One region of the Neptunomonas sp. CHC150 genome, then DNA from elsewhere that is predicted to be linked to it. Evidence: predicted binding sites of a transcription regulator. Region 1 holds the regulator's gene; each other region holds the start of a gene.
What was found. Region 1 encodes LexA, which represses DNA repair genes until DNA is damaged. Its sites were predicted from a motif close to TACTGTNTANNTANACAGTA; they were not measured.
Positions count from the first base shown of each region.

Region 2: ruvA (Holliday junction branch migration protein RuvA) is a predicted target of LexA. The motif match lies at 1,065-1,084, and genes of this name have one in related genera.
Region 3: OW491_RS08835 (Y-family DNA polymerase) is a predicted target of LexA. The motif match lies at 898-917, and genes of this name have one in related genera.

Region 1 is NZ_JAPNXU010000009.1:76,493-78,765, reverse strand. Features, by position in the region: gene dinG (ATP-dependent DNA helicase DinG) at 1-877, opposite strand, end outside; gene lexA (transcriptional repressor LexA) at 1,053-1,667, shown strand; gene OW491_RS11155 (SulA-like leucine-rich domain-containing protein) at 1,667-2,143, shown strand; gene OW491_RS11150 (hypothetical protein) at 2,199-2,273, opposite strand, start outside.
Region 2 is NZ_JAPNXU010000006.1:383,227-385,499, forward strand. Features, by position in the region: gene ftsY (signal recognition particle-docking protein FtsY) at 1-992, shown strand, start outside; gene ruvA (Holliday junction branch migration protein RuvA) at 1,118-1,750, shown strand; gene ruvB (Holliday junction branch migration DNA helicase RuvB) at 1,827-2,273, shown strand, end outside.
Region 3 is NZ_JAPNXU010000006.1:600,547-602,819, reverse strand. Features, by position in the region: gene OW491_RS08840 (DUF4153 domain-containing protein) at 1-770, opposite strand, end outside; gene OW491_RS08835 (Y-family DNA polymerase) at 936-2,198, shown strand.

The sequences.
Region 1 (2,273 bases):
CTAACTGCCGCGACATGGTTTTTAACCAACGCTCAGTGCTGCGAACCCGCAAGCTATAAGCAAAATGCCCGGTTGTTTTAGCAGAAAGATGGTGTGCCTCATCAAACACATAAATGGTTTGCGCCGGATCGGGAAGGATAGCGCCGCCTCCGAGAGACAAATCGGCCAGTACCAGATCGTGATTGGCAACGACTACATCCGCTTTATCTAACGAATCTCTGGATTTAAAAAATGGGCATACTGAAAAGTTGCTGCAACGACGGTTGGTACAGCGGGTATGATCACTCGTGAGTGGCTGCCACACCTCTTCTTCTAGTTCCACAGCAAGACTATCGCGGTCACCATCCCAGCTACCGGAGGCAAAGCGATCCATTAACTCACTGTAGTAAGCAACGGCATCGGGTTCCATTCGCTGTGCAATTTCATCTTCATAAAGTGCCATTTGGCCTAACTCGCCTTGGCCTTCTAGCAACTTTTCAGCCTGGGATACACAGAAGTATCGCCCGCGCCCTTTAGCCAAGATATAACGCACAGGTTCTGCCATTAAACGCGAAGCTTCAGGTAAATCCTTATGAAGTAGCTGCTCTTGTAAAGCGACCGTTGCTGTAGATATAACCAAGGACTTGCCCTGCGCTTTAGCAATGGGAATAGCGCTAATCAAGTAAGCCATTGTCTTACCTGTGCCTGTGCCCGCCTCGATCAAACAGATATGATTATCGCTACTTCTTTCACCTTTTTCGTTACTTTCAATATTCCCTAAGGTGCGCGCAATTTGCGCAATCATCATTTTTTGCCCATAACGAGGCTTAAGGTCATGCAACCCGAGGAACTGGCGATATGCCTCTTGTATAGACTTTTTTAGAGCGTCGCTGAGCAAAACTTAAATCCTGATTTCAATGTCGCGGGGATAATATCAAGATACTGGATATATAAACAGAAAATCTCTTTACAACCGACCTTGCCTGTATATAATCACATGTACTGTATAAAAAAACAGTCATCTATTTGCGGGCTATCTTACCTATCGGCACTTAATTATGACGGGCACAAATATGAAACTCACAAAGCGTCAATCAGAAGTACTCGACTGCATTCGCGATCATATCGATGCAACCGGTTATCCGCCTACACGTGCCGATATAGCACGCTCACTAGGTTTTAAATCAGCCAATGCGGCTGAGGAACACTTAAAAGCGTTAGCCCGTAAGGGTGCTATAGAAATGATCCCTGGCACCTCTCGCGGTATTCGTCTTCCTGAGCTTGAGCAACCAGAGCCTGAAGGTCTTCCCTTGATCGGCCGCGTAGCCGCGGGCAGCCCTATTTTAGCCCAGGAGCACATCGAAGAGCACTGCACAATTTCAGCTGACTTTTTCCACCCACCGGCTAATTACTTGCTGCGAGTGCACGGCACGAGTATGAAAAACATCGGCATCATGGATGGCGATTTGCTGGCAGTTCACCAATGCACAGAAGCACGTAACGGCCAAATTGTAGTAGCGCGTATTGGTGACGAAGTCACCGTTAAGCGGTTCCAACGCACTGGACACATTGTAGAACTGATAGCTGAAAACGAAGAGTTTGACCCTATCGTGGTCGACTTACGCGAGAGCGAGCTTTCCATCGAAGGGTTAGGCGTTGGCGTCATACGACAAGGGAGTGAGCCATAATGCACATGTTAATTCCTGATAACAAAGCTGTTACCGGCATTATCAGCACCCAAAAAGAGTTAGGTAGCATTCGCACCAAGCTTAAACCCCGAGCTCAACAGCCCAGCGATTTCGGGAAAATTACTGAAATCGTAACACAAAGCGGTGATCTGGCAGATATGCCAATGATAATGCCGTTATTGGCGCAGCTAAGCCATGAAGACCGCTGGTTTGCTTGGATTGCTCCACCTATAAACTTGCCAAAATCGTTGCTACAAGATGCTGGAATTGATCTTAAAAAGGTAATTCTACTTTACCCTGACGAGAACCATAGCGTTCAGCAATTGGCTGAAAAAGCCCTCAGCACTGGCACATGCCATGCTGTTATTAGCTGGGCCGGAGATATTTCTGACGATGCCTTTCAGCGCCTAGAAAAAAGCGCCAGACAAGGGGCAAGTAATGGAATTTTGATTCGCCGTCGCCATGCTATTAATTGAGGAATGCACTAATAGCATAGGCACGGCATACCCAATAAGAAACGGCAAATACGCTTTAGTGAATCGTTGAAGGGCGGATCATGTCATCCGGTGATACGTCATCAGTATCGATACCTGGCTCTTCATCATT
Region 2 (2,273 bases), on a different contig from region 1:
AGGCCCCAGAGCCTGTAGTGATTGATACGCCAGCTGCCACACCCGCTGTTGTAACAGACGAATCGCCGCAAAAGAAAGGCATGTTTGCTCGTATTAAAGCCGGGTTAAGCAGGACCAAGGCTAATTTGACTGAGCAATTGGGTACACTTTTTCTTGGTAAAAAAGAAATAGACGATGAGCTACTCGAAGATATAGAGACGCTGCTGCTAACTTCCGATGTAGGCGTAGAAGCAACAACGGATATTATTGATCGTCTTACTTCGCGCGTCCAACGTAATCAGTTAGCGGATGCACAAGCTTTGCATCAAGCTCTTAAAGATGAACTGGCTGGGTTATTAGGCGATGTTGAACAGCCGTTAGTTGCCCAAGCTGAGAATGCTCCTTATGTGATTCTCATGGTGGGTGTTAATGGGGTAGGTAAGACAACGACGATAGGCAAGCTGACAAAGCGTTTCCAAAGCGAAGGGAAAAGTGTGATGTTGGCTGCTGGCGATACCTTCCGAGCCGCGGCTGTTGAACAACTGCAAGTGTGGGGCGAGCGCAATAATGTACCGGTCATTGCCCAGCATACAGGTGCCGACTCGGCTTCCGTGTTGTTTGATGCGGTGCAATCAGCTAAAGCTAAATCTATTGATGTATTAATTGCTGATACGGCAGGACGTTTGCAAAACAAAGACCATCTAATGGAAGAGCTGGAAAAGGTTGTGCGAGTCATGCGCAAAATCGACCCAGCTGCACCTCATGAAGTTATGTTGGTTCTGGATGCAGGCACCGGCCAAAACGCCATGAGTCAGGCTAAAATCTTCCAAGAAGCCGTGGGTGTCACAGGTATTACGCTGACTAAGTTAGATGGCACAGCCAAAGGCGGCATTATTTTTGCGATTGCTAAGCAATTGAAGTTACCTATTCGTTTTATTGGGGTAGGGGAGCAAGTAGACGACCTTCGTCCTTTTAAAGCTGATGAGTTTGTTGAAGCACTTTTTGACGAGTAATCCTAGGGTTTAAGCAATAGTTTCTGCGAGTGTGATAAGTATCGCGACTCGCAGTTGGTATTTTTAAACGGCTACTGTATATTCATACACTGTTGTTGGCTTTGTGAAATAGGGTAGGTAGAGACGTGATCGGACGCTTAAAAGGTGAATTAGCAGAAAAACAGCCGCCTCATATCATGGTGGATGTGAATGGAGTTGGGTATGACGTCGAGGCGTCGATGAATACGTGCTTCAAATTACCAGATCCCGGTTGTAGCGTTACACTATATACCCACTTTGTAGTGCGAGAAGATGCTCAGTTATTGTATGGCTTTTATGATAAATACGAGCGCACTTTATTTCGGGCGTTGATTAAAGCCAGCGGTGTGGGGCCTAAACTTGCTCTATCTATTTTGTCCGGCATGACAGCTCAAGAGCTGGTGGCTTGTATGCAGCGCGAAGATGCCGCCGCGCTTACACGTATCCCTGGAGTGGGTAAAAAAACTGCCGAGCGCCTAATAGTCGAGTTAAAGGATAAGCTAAAAACATTACCGGCCGCTGAGCCTGCCGACTTCCAGTTAACGGGTAATGATTTACCTGAAGCCGCGTCAGCTGCTATTGATGGATACCGCCAAGAAGCAGAAAGTGCTTTGGTATCGCTGGGCTATAAGCCTGCCTTGGCTGCTAAAGCGGTTGCCCAAGCCGAGAAACAATTAGGCGATATTAACAGTAGCGAGTCGTTAATCCGGTTAGCACTTAAATCAATGGTCTCTGGCTAAAACTTCTTCATACTGCAGGCCACTGAGAATAAGTAAGTACAATGGTAGGTTTCCCGATGTTATTGCGAGGTTGTAAATGATCGAAGCGGACCGCTTTATAGCGCCCACACAGACTAGTAAGGTGGAAGAGCAGTTCGATCGTGCAATTCGCCCGCAAAAACTATCGGATTACACCGGTCAGCCCGTTGTTAAAGAGCAAATGGAAATTTTTATCCATGCGGCTCGTAATCGCGGTGAGGCGCTGGATCATACACTGATTTTTGGGCCTCCTGGGCTTGGTAAAACAACGCTGGCTAATATTATCGCGCATGAAATGGAAGGCGATATTAAAACAACATCTGGCCCTATTTTAGAAAAAGCCGGAGATTTAGCCGCCTTACTAACAAACTTAGAAGCCGGTGATATTTTATTTATTGATGAAATACACCGCCTTAGCCCGAATGTAGAAGAAGTTTTGTATCCTGCTATGGAAGACTACCAGCTGGATATAATTATTGGTGAAGGGCCTGCCGCTCGATCCATT
Region 3 (2,273 bases), on a different contig from region 1:
ATTAATAGACTGCCCCCCGATTCCCATAAAGGCGTTAGCCCTGTAAATGGCAATGAGAGTAAAAAAATAATCGATACAAAAATTAAGACAACCAATAAAAACTTCATCAACGCTTGTTGAATTCTGGTTAGTGTATCAATGATGCCGGACTGCTGACGGAATATGGCAATGCCTACCCCATTCGCCAAAGAAAGTATCGGATAATAGAAGTGAGGCTGTTCAAATAGCGTTTCGAAGAAGGTGATATCAATAGCGTCAAATAATGCCCCCCACAGCTTTAAAATACCCCAGAAGCACAGCATAAATACAAGCGCGGCACCGAATGTTAAAAAGTTGCGCCAAGATAATTTAAATAAACGGCTGTAAGTGGGCTCTTCTCCTCTTCCTGGTACGGTAAAATGCTGTATGTACATCAGCCCCTTAAACGTTGCGATGGAGAGGGTGCCAACTAAAACAGGGATGAGTTCGCCGTAACTGTCTTGGGGCTGGAAGGGGCTGACTTGCGTTCCTGTGTAATAACCTAGCAAAAGCGCCACGCTCCCCGCTAACATAGCGAAGGCGTAAAGCATTCCGTTTGCTTTGTTATTTAAGGCTAATAGCAAAATGGTTGGAGTGACTAGTGTGAAGCTATAAAGTCCAAACAACCAAGGTAAGTTATACGAAGGCCAGAAGCTTTGCTCGATTGATTGATGCAGCACAAGCAAGGCTAAGCCTTGGAATAAAGCAATGCACAATAGCGTTAAACGCTGGTTTATATCAGTCATTTGCATAATTACATCCTTGTAAAAAAGCCAGTTTAGCATTGAATTTTCAATTCTTTGAATAACCTATACCTAAGAGAGTGAGGAAACTGGCACATAAAGTCTTTTATTGATTTATCAGTACATCACTCTAATATGCTGTATATATAAACAGTTATTTGAGTGTTGTGTGATATGTATGCGTTATGTGATGTCAGTGCGATGTATGCCAGTTGCGAAAAGGTGTTTGACCCGAGCATCCGTAAAAAGCCCGTGGTGGTGTTAACGAATAATGATGGGTGCATTTGTGCCACTTGCCCTGTGGCACGCAAGATGGGCATTGGTAAAAGCTTTGTGCCCTACTTTACCGTCAAGAATGAGTTGGCGGCCGCTGGCGCTGTCGTGCGTAGTTCTAATTATGAACTCTATGCTGATCTGTCCCAGCGTTTAATGGATACCTGTGCGCGCTTTGCGCCTGACCATCATGTTTATAGCATTGATGAATGCTTTTTATACTTTGGCTCTTATGTTCCCGATATAGGTTGGGAAGCGCATGCTCGCGATATTCGGCGTACCGTCTGGAAAGAGGTGCGTTTACCGATAGGCGTGGGCATAGGCCCTACGCCAACCCTAGCGAAGGCCGCTAACCATGCTTCCAAGCACATTGCCGGCTTTAATGGTGTGGCGGTGATTGATAATGAAGCGGTGCGCCGTCGCGTCTTAAAGCAGATGTCGGTGCGTGATATTTGGGGTATTGGTCGTCGATTAGCACGTCGATTAAATGAGATGGGTATCGAGAGCGCGTGGCAATTGGCACAATCCAAGCCTGCGCTGATGCGTAAGCATTTTAGTATATTGGTTGAGAGTACCGTACATGAGCTCAATGGTATCCCTAAATTATCATGGGATGATGTGCGTGCACCCAAACAACAAATTTACTCCACCCGGTCTTTTGGGGCACGTGTTACGGATAAATCCGTTTTGCGCCAAGCGTTGTTATCTCATGTTGGTATTGCGGCTAGTAAACTACGTCGTCAGCAAGGGTTGGCGAGTACTCTGCAGGTGTTTGCCAGTAATTCACCGCATGATGGCGAGCCGTTTTATCGTAAATCATTTACCTATCAGTTTTTGACTCCGACCAGTGATACAACCGTGATAGCTCATGCGGTGAGTGGTTTAGTGGACGGTCTGTATAAATCAGGCGTACATTTTTATAAATGTGGTGTGGGCTTAATCGAAATAGTGGATGCTAGCCAATACCAAGCCGATTTATTTTCTACCTCGAACGACAACCCTTCCCTTATGCAGTGTATGGATAGCATCAATGCTCGCTATGGCCGTAACACGGTACATATTGCAGGCCAAGGTATTACGCCCCAATATGCGATGAAGCGTGCTTTTTTGTCGCCTCAGTATACAACCCGATTCGAGGGCTTACCTAAAATACGGTGCTTTTAATGGACGGATCATGGATAGCATTGTTGTAGATTTCAATATGGCCTTATTATATGTAATACAATATTATATAAGAAA